2 linked regions of the Luteitalea sp. TBR-22 genome follow. The protein of the gene in region 1 interacts with the protein of each later gene in a pairwise test. Links are inferred from orthologs where the notes say so. Each region holds a gene or a part of one and is shown on either strand. Other genes may lie near its edges.

The links. Proteins that work in one complex are often made in the same cells at the same time.
Region 2: the proteins of rplK (region 1) and TBR22_RS16455 interact in binary tests that used the Escherichia coli proteins (3 or more experiments, as listed by UniProt). The link is inferred for Luteitalea sp. TBR-22 from one-to-one orthologs.

Annotation. Positions count from the first base shown.
Region 1 is NZ_AP024452.1:4,557,694-4,561,638, reverse strand. Bases 720-3,617 are described here. They hold rplK (50S ribosomal protein L11), read left to right. Parts: upstream 720-1,904; coding sequence 1,905-2,330; downstream 2,331-3,617. Other genes in these bases: rplJ (50S ribosomal protein L10), read left to right, coding at 3,147-3,617; rplA (50S ribosomal protein L1), read left to right, coding at 2,434-3,135; nusG (transcription termination/antitermination protein NusG), read left to right, coding at 1,305-1,871; secE (preprotein translocase subunit SecE), read left to right, coding at 1,012-1,308; rpmG (50S ribosomal protein L33), read left to right, coding at 720-786. Outside these bases: tuf (elongation factor Tu), read left to right, coding at 1-455; more of rpmG, read left to right, coding at 637-719; more of rplJ, read left to right, coding at 3,618-3,671; rplL (50S ribosomal protein L7/L12), read left to right, coding at 3,831-3,945. UniProt on the Escherichia coli protein: Forms part of the ribosomal stalk which helps the ribosome interact with GTP-bound translation factors.
Region 2 is NZ_AP024452.1:3,920,913-3,924,891, forward strand. The notes cover bases 642-3,573. They hold TBR22_RS16455 (50S ribosomal protein L11 methyltransferase), read left to right. Parts: upstream 642-1,638; coding sequence 1,639-2,508; downstream 2,509-3,573. Other genes in these bases: dnaJ (molecular chaperone DnaJ), read left to right, coding at 642-1,635; TBR22_RS16460 (16S rRNA (uracil(1498)-N(3))-methyltransferase), read right to left, coding at 2,469-3,218; TBR22_RS16465 (serine/threonine-protein kinase), read left to right, coding at 3,327-3,573. Also shown: nucleotide exchange factor GrpE, read left to right, coding at 1-494; more of dnaJ, read left to right, coding at 487-641; more of TBR22_RS16465, read left to right, coding at 3,574-3,979. UniProt on the Escherichia coli protein: Methylates ribosomal protein L11.

The sequences.
Region 1 (3,945 bases):
AGATTGTCGGCTTCGGCCCGACGCGCAAGACGGTGGTGACCGGCGTCGAGATGTTCAAGAAGCTGCTCGACGAGGGCCAGGCGGGCGACAACATCGGGGCGCTGCTGCGCGGCATCGACAAGGAAGCCGTGGAGCGTGGGCAGGTGCTGGCCAAGCCGGGGTCGATCACGCCGCACACCAAGTTCAAGGGCGAGGTCTACGTCCTCACGAAGGAAGAGGGCGGCCGGCACACGCCGTTCTTCAACGGCTATCGTCCGCAGTTCTACATCCGGACGACCGACGTGACCGGCGTGGCGAAGCTGCCCGAGGGCGTCGAGATGGTGATGCCGGGCGACAACGTGACGATGGAGATCGAGCTCATCGGGCCGGTGGCGCTGGAGAAGGGCCTGCGGTTCGCCATCCGCGAGGGTGGCCGCACGGTGGGCGCGGGCACGATCACCGAGATTCTTCAGTAAGTCGCCGGCGGCGCCGGCGACTTACCGGGTAGGGCCGGCTCTCCGAGCCGGCCGTCTGGACAACGGCTCACGGCTCTCGGCGCAAGACTCAGAAACCCTCCAGAGGCCGCAGCATCTGCGAGCTCCCTGAGCCCTGAGCCCGAAGCCCTGAGCCAGTAGTCCGGAAGTTGAGAAGACGATCATGAGAGACATCGTTCAGCTCGCGTGCGGCGAGTGCAAGCGTCGCAACTACAGCACGACGCGCAACAAGAAGAAGACGACCGAGCGGCTGCACATGAAGAAGTTCTGCCGCTTCTGCAAGTCGCACACGGAGCACAAGGAGAGCAAGTAGCGCCGGATTGGTCCGGCGTGTGCTCTCAGGGTTGGTTGCCACCGGCCGGGTCCGGTGGCGGAGTTGCACAGGCCAGTAGCTCAATTGGCAGAGCACCGGTCTCCAAAACCGGGGGCTGGGGGTTCGAGTCCCTCCTGGCCTGCCACACCCGCCGGTGGACGGCCCGAGCGCGTATCGCCTCGACTGCGATGCGCGCCCGGGCGTCTGCACTGAAGGAACCGCAGCGTGAAGACCGCGATGGTGGACAACGTCAAGGACGCACAGGCAGGCCGTCGCGAGGCGGAAACGCCCGTGGTGGCGACCGCCGGCCCGCTGGGCTGGTGGGCGCGCGGCAAGGATTTCCTTGCCAAGGTGCGCGAGGAGGTCGGGCGCGTCACCTGGCCGACGCAGCGCGAAGTGCAGGCCACGACCATCGTCGTGATCGCCTTCTCGCTGGTGATGGGCATCTACCTGTTCGCGGTCGACGCAGCCTTCAACAAGCTCGTCGAGTGGATCTTCCGCAGCTTCGGAGGGGCGGCATGAGCGAGGTGCAGGAAGGCGCGGCATCGCCGGGGCCGTCGCTCAGCTGGTACATCGTCCACACGTACTCGGGCTTCGAGAACAAGGTCAAGGAGTCGCTCGAGCAGCGCGTGCAGGCCTACGGCCTCGAGGACAAGTTCGGCGAGGTCCTCGTGCCGCAGGAAACGGTCATGGAGATGCGCAGCGGCCGCAAGGCCGAGATGCGCAAGCGCATCTTCCCCGGCTATCTCTTCGTCGAGATGCAGATGACCGACGACGCGTGGCACGTGGTGAAGAACACCCCGAAGGTCACCGGGTTCGTGGGAGCGGGCGCCAAGCCGACGCCGCTGACCCGCGAAGAAGTGGACAACATCCTCGCGCAGGTGCGCGAGAGTGCCGAGAAGCCCAAGCCGAAGTACCACTTCGAGAAGGGCGACCAGGTGCGCATCAACGAGGGGCCGTTCACCAACTTCAACGGCACGGTGGACGAGGTCAATACCGAGCGCAGCACGCTGAAGGTCATGGTGACGATCTTCGGGCGGTCCACGCCGGTGGAGCTCGACTTCCTGCAGGTCGAGAAGCTCTAGGCCCGGAACGCAGCAGGGACGGTTCGAAGACACATGGCCAAGAAGGTTCAAGCACTCGTGAAGCTCCAGATCGCCGCCGGCAAGGCAACGCCGGCGCCCCCTGTCGGGACCGCGCTCGGTCCGCAGGGCGTCAACATCATGGACTTCTGCAAGAACTTCAACGCGAAGACCGCCGGCCAGGACGGTCTCATCATCCCCGTGGTGGTGACGGTGTACGCCGATCGGTCGTACACCTTCGTGCTGAAGACGCCGCCCGCTCCGGTGCTGCTCAAGCGCGCCGCGAACGTGCCCAAGGGCTCGGCCGAGCCGAACAAGAACAAGGTCGGCACGGTGACCAAGGCGCAGGTCGAGGAGATCGCGCGCCTGAAGCTGCCCGACCTGAACTGCGAGTCGCTCGACGCGGCCATGCGCAGCGTGGCCGGCACGGCCCGCTCGATGGGCCTCGACGTCGTCGGCTGACAGGTGGTACCCCGCGCAATTTGAGGTTTCACATTTCAAATTACGGGGATTCGACACAACGTGGGAGGCCGCTCGTCGGCCGACTGCACCACGGAGGTAGCACATGCCCACTCCCGGGAAGAAGTACGCGGCGGCGCGCGCGCAGGTCGAGGAGCGCCCGTACGTGCTGGATGAGGCCATTCCCCTCATCCAGAAGCTGAAGTACACGAAGTTCGACGAGACCGTCGAGGTCGCGATGCGCCTTGGCGTCGATCCCAAGCATGCCGACCAGATGGTGCGTGGCACGGTGGTGCTGCCGCACGGGCTCGGCAAGACCAAGCGGGTGCTGGTGATCGCCAATCCCGAGAAGCAGCGCGAGGCGGAAGCCGCCGGCGCCGATGCGGTGGGCGGCGAGGAACTGGTCGAGAAGATCTCGGGCGGCTGGACCGACTTCGATGCGGTCGTGGCGACGCCCGACATGATGCGGGCGGTGGGGCGCCTGGGCAAGGTGCTCGGCCCGCGCGGCTTGATGCCCAATCCGAAGACGGGGACGGTCACGACCGACATCACCAAGGCCGTGCAGGAGATCAAGGCGGGCAAGGTCGAGTTCCGGGTGGACAAGACCGGCATCGTGCACGCGCCGATCGGCAAGGTGTCGTTCCCGACCGAGAACCTCCTGGCCAACGCGCACGCCCTGTTCGACAGCGTGATGAAGGCGAAGCCCGCGGCGGCCAAGGGCAAGTACCTCAAGAGCCTGACGGTCAGCTCGACCATGGGCCCCGGCGTGGCGATCGACACCTCGCATGTCGAGTCGCTCGTCAAGTAGGGAGAGAGACCATGGCTGTATCTCGCGCTGACAAGCAACTGGAACTCGGCCAGCTCACGGAATCCTTCGGGAAGGCCGAGAGCCTGATCGTGATGGAGTACAAGGGGCTGAAGGTCCCCGAGGTCACCGAACTGCGCCGGCAGGTGCGGGCCGTGCAGGGCTCGTACAAGGTGGTCAAGAACACCCTCGCTCGCCGCGCCATGGCGGGCACGCCCTTCGAGGCGCTCACGCCCCACTTCACGGGCACGACGGCGGTCGCCTTCAGCGGCGACGATCCGGTCGCGCTCGCGAAGGTGCTGACGACGTTTGCCAAGACGGCCCCGGCCCTCGTGCTGAAGGCGGCGGTCGTGCAGGGCGACGTGGTCACGGGTCCCGCCGTGAACGAACTGGCGAACATGCCGGGCAAGCCCGAGCTGTACGCCAAGCTGCTGTACCTGCTGCAGGCCCCGATGGTCCAGATCGTCAGCGTGCTGAGCGCGGCGCCGCGGGACCTGATGAACGTCCTGTCGCAGGTGGAGAAGAAGAAGGGCGAGTAGGGAGGGATCGCCGGCGCGGCCGGCGGTCATACACGAGGTCGCTGTCAGCTATCAGGCATCTGCTGTGTCCCGGTCATGCGGAACGTCAGCGATGGAGACCGTTGATAGCTGAAAGCCGGACGCAGAGCGCTGATAGTCGACAGTAAGGAGATTCGGACAATGGCAGACGTGACGCAGGATCAGGTGGTCGAGTACATCAAGAACATCTCGGTGATGGAGCTGTCCAAGCTCGTCAAGACGCTCGAGTCGGAACTCGGCGTTTCGGCCGCGGCGG
Region 2 (3,979 bases), 640 kb from region 1 along the record:
CCGCTCCCGACGACGCCGCCCAGGCGGGGGACGCGACCGAGCTCGACGTGCTCCGCAAGGAGCGCGACGAGGCGGCCGACCGCCTGCTCCGCCTGCAGGCCGAGTTCGACAACTACCGCAAGCGCCAGGATCGCGAGCGCCGTGAACTCGGCGACCACTTCGCGTCCGAGCTCCTCGGCGAGTTCCTGCCGGTGCTCGACGACGTGGAGCGCGCGCTGGCGGCAGCCACGGCCTCCAGCGAACCCGTCCTGGCAAGCCACCGGCAGGGCCTGGAACTGATCCACAAGCAGTTCCTCGAGTTGCTGAAGCGCCGGCAGGTGGTGCCCATCGAGGCGGTCGGCGCCGACTTCGACCCGAACGTCCACCAGGCGGTCGGCCAGGAGGTCAGTGCCACGCATCGCGAGGGTGAGGTGATCGAGGATCTGCGCCGCGGGTACCGCCTCGGCGACCGCCTCCTGCGGCCGTCGATGGTGAAGGTGGCCACGCGTGGCTAAGCGGGACTACTACGAGGTCCTCGGCGTCGAGCGCACCGCGACCGAAAAGGAGCTCAAGAGCGCCTACCGCAAGCTCGCGCTGCAGTACCACCCCGACCGCAACCCGGGCGACCACACGGCCGAGGAGAAGTTCAAGGAGGCCGCCGAGGCCTTCGCCGTGCTCGGCGACAAGGAGAAGCGGGCGGCGTACGACCGGTTCGGGCACGCCGGCGTCGGGGGCGCGGGCGGCCCGCAGTTCGACCCGAGCACCTTCGCCGACTTCGGCGACCTGTTCGGCGGACTCGGCGACGTGTTCGGGTTCGGTGACCTGTTCGGCGGCGGCGGTCGTCGTCGCGGTGGGCCGCGGCGCGGCTCCGATCTGCGTTACGACCTCGAGATCACCTTCGAGCAGGCGGCGCGCGGCCACGAGATGCAGCTGCAGATCCCGCGCGAGGAGACGTGTGAGACCTGCAAGGGATCGGGCGCGGCGGCGGGCACCTCGCCCGAGACCTGCAGCCAGTGCAGCGGCTCGGGCCAGTTGCGCTACCAGCAGGGCTTCTTCACCGTGGCGCGGCCGTGCGGCACCTGCCGCGGCACCGGCCGGGTGATCGCGTCGCCGTGCGGCACCTGCCGCGGCGCGGGTCGCGTCACCCGCGAGCGCAAGCTCACGGTGCGCATCCCGGCTGGCGTGGCCACGGGGCAGCGCATGCGCCTGAGCGGCGAGGGCGAGCACGGCACGGGCGGCGGCCCGCAGGGCGACCTGTACGTCGTGTTCCACGTGGCCGAGCACCCGTTCTTCCACCGCGAGGGCGACGACCTGCACTGCGAGGTGCCGGTGCAGTTCACGACGCTGGCGCTCGGCGGCACCGTGCACGTGCCGACGCTCGACGGCTCGCACCCACTCGAGATCCCCGAGGGCACGCAGCCGGGCACGAGCCTGCGCGTCAGGGGCAAGGGCATGCCCAACGTCTCGGGCCGCGGCCACGGCGACCTGCACGTGATCGTCGGCGTGCACGTGCCCAAGAAGCCGTCGCGCGAGGTGCGCGAGGCGCTCGAGGCCCTGCGCGCCGTGCTGCCCACCGACACCGGCGATGCCGCCGCGCGCGATCGCGGGCAGGAGGACAAGCCGTTCTTCGAGCGCGTCAAGGACATGTTCGGCTGAGTCATGTCCACCAGAACCTGGCCGGTGCTCCGGCTCGCATTCGCCGCCCCGCTCGACGAGGCGCGGCAGCAGCAGTTGTGGCTCGACGTCGACGACTGCGGCGCCTCGGCGCTCGACGAGGACGGTGACGTGGTGTCGCTGCACTTCACTGCGGCAGCGGATCGCGACGCGGCGCTCGACCTGCTCGCCACCCGTGGGTGGCTGGCGCAGGCCGCCATCACCACCGAGGACGTGCCCGACGAGGGCTGGGCTGCCCGCTCGCAGGCCAACCTGCCCGCCGTGCGCGTCGGCCGCGTCGTCGTGGCGCCGCCGTGGGACCTGCCGTCGCCTGACGCCCTCGGCGACGCCCTGCTGATCGAGATCGAGCCATCCACCGGCTTCGGCACGGGGCATCACCAGTCGACGCGGCTGTGCCTGCGCGCCCTGCAGGCGCTCGACCTGGCCGGCCGGCGCGTGCTCGACGTCGGCACCGGCTCGGGCGTGCTGGCCGTGGCCGCATGGAAGCTGGGCGCGGCCGAGGCGGTCGGCGTCGACAACGATCCCGACGCGGTCGAGGCTGCCGAGGACACCCTGCGTCGCAACGCCGTGCCGGCGGGCGCCGTGCGAGTCGAGGTGCGCGGGCTCGACGACCCTGCCCTGCTGCCAGCCGACGTCGTGTGCGCCAACCTCACCGGCACCCTCCTGCGCCAGCAGGGAGCGCGCGTGCAGCGCCTGGTGGCGCCCGGCGGCCGCGCCGTGCTGAGCGGCTTCACCGAGGACGAGGCCCGCTGGGTGCGCGAGGCCTTCGACGACTGCGACGTCGAGGCCACCCACGAAGAAGAGTTCTGGATCGCTTACGTCATGCGCCGCCGCAGCGCCGCGTCCCAGGCGTAGCGGATCACCGAGAGCGCCGCCAGCGCCACGTGCTCGGCCCGCAGCGTCACCGGCATCATCGTCCAGGGACGCCATCCCGCCGCACGGGCGGCGTCGACTTCCTCGTTCGTCCACCCGCCCTCGGGCCCGATCGCCAGCGCCGTTGCCTGCGGCGGGCTCGGCACCTCGCCGCCGTGGTCGCCCGACACGGCGGGCTCGGCGAGCCAGAGCCTCGTGGGCACGTTCGTCAGCGCCGTGCCGACCGCGTCGGCCAGCTCGCACGGCGCCGCGATCGTCGGCAGCACGGCGCGGCCGCACTGCTTGGCCGCGGCGACGGCGACCCGCTGCCAGCGCTCGTGGGCGGCAACGGCGGCCCGTGCCGGGACGTTGGTGCGCGCGCTCACGACCGGCAGGATCGCCGTGGCCCCGAGCACCGTCGCGTCGCGGACGACCGCGTCCATGGCGTCGCCCTTGAGCAGCGCCTGCACGATGACGATCGGGGCGGGCGGCTCCGGGGCGGCCGCGCGGGCCCCCTGCACGGCGAGCACGCTTCCCCCGGGTGCGACGCGCTCGACGCGCGCCGCATGCAGGGCGCCGCGGCCGTCGAACACCTCCACCGCGTCGCCCTCGCGCAACCGCAGCACGCGCGCGAGGTGCAGGCTCTCGCCGGGTGGCAGCACCACCGTCGGTGCGTCGTGGGTCAGGTCCGGCGCGAAGAAGCGATGAGGCACGGCGTCGTGAAAGGCTGAGGGCCCCCGTCCGCCGAAGCGGCGACGCCGAGAGCCGGGAGGACTTGCCCGCCGAAGCCTTGGCGAAGGCGGGTATACTCAGGCCCCGGCATGCTCTTCAAGGGCCAGACCCTCGGCAAGTATCGCATCCTGTCACCACTGGGAAGCGGCGGGTTTGGCACCGTCTACCTCGCGCGCGACACCTGGCTGGACAAGCAGGTGGCCATCAAGGTGCCCCACCGGCAGGGCCTCGACTTCTCCGAGCTGCTCCGCGAGCCGCGCCTGCTGGCCAGCGTCAACCACCCCAACATCGTCGCGATCACGACGGCCGACAAGCAGGACGACGTCTTCTTCATCGTGATGGAGTACGTCGCCGGCGAGACGCTGGAGAGCGTACTGGAGCGTGAAGGTGCGCTCGACCTGCCGCGGGCGCTCGACTACACCGTGCAGATCGGCAATGCCGTCGACCACGCGCACAAGCAGGGCGTGATCCATCGCGACCTGCGGCCGGCCAACGTGCTGGTCTCCGAGAACGGGATGCTCAAGGTGGCCGACTTCGGCACCTCGCGCTTTCTGGAGATCGCCGCGCACGGCACGACGGTGATCGGCAGCCCGGCGTTCATGGCGCCCGAGCAGTTCCAGGGCAAGGCCGTGTTCGCGTCGGACCTGTACTCGGTGGGCATCACGATGTACCAGATGCTCACCGGCGAGTTGCCGTACGACCCGCCGCCGCCCTCGGCGCTGCACAAGCTGCTCACCGGTGA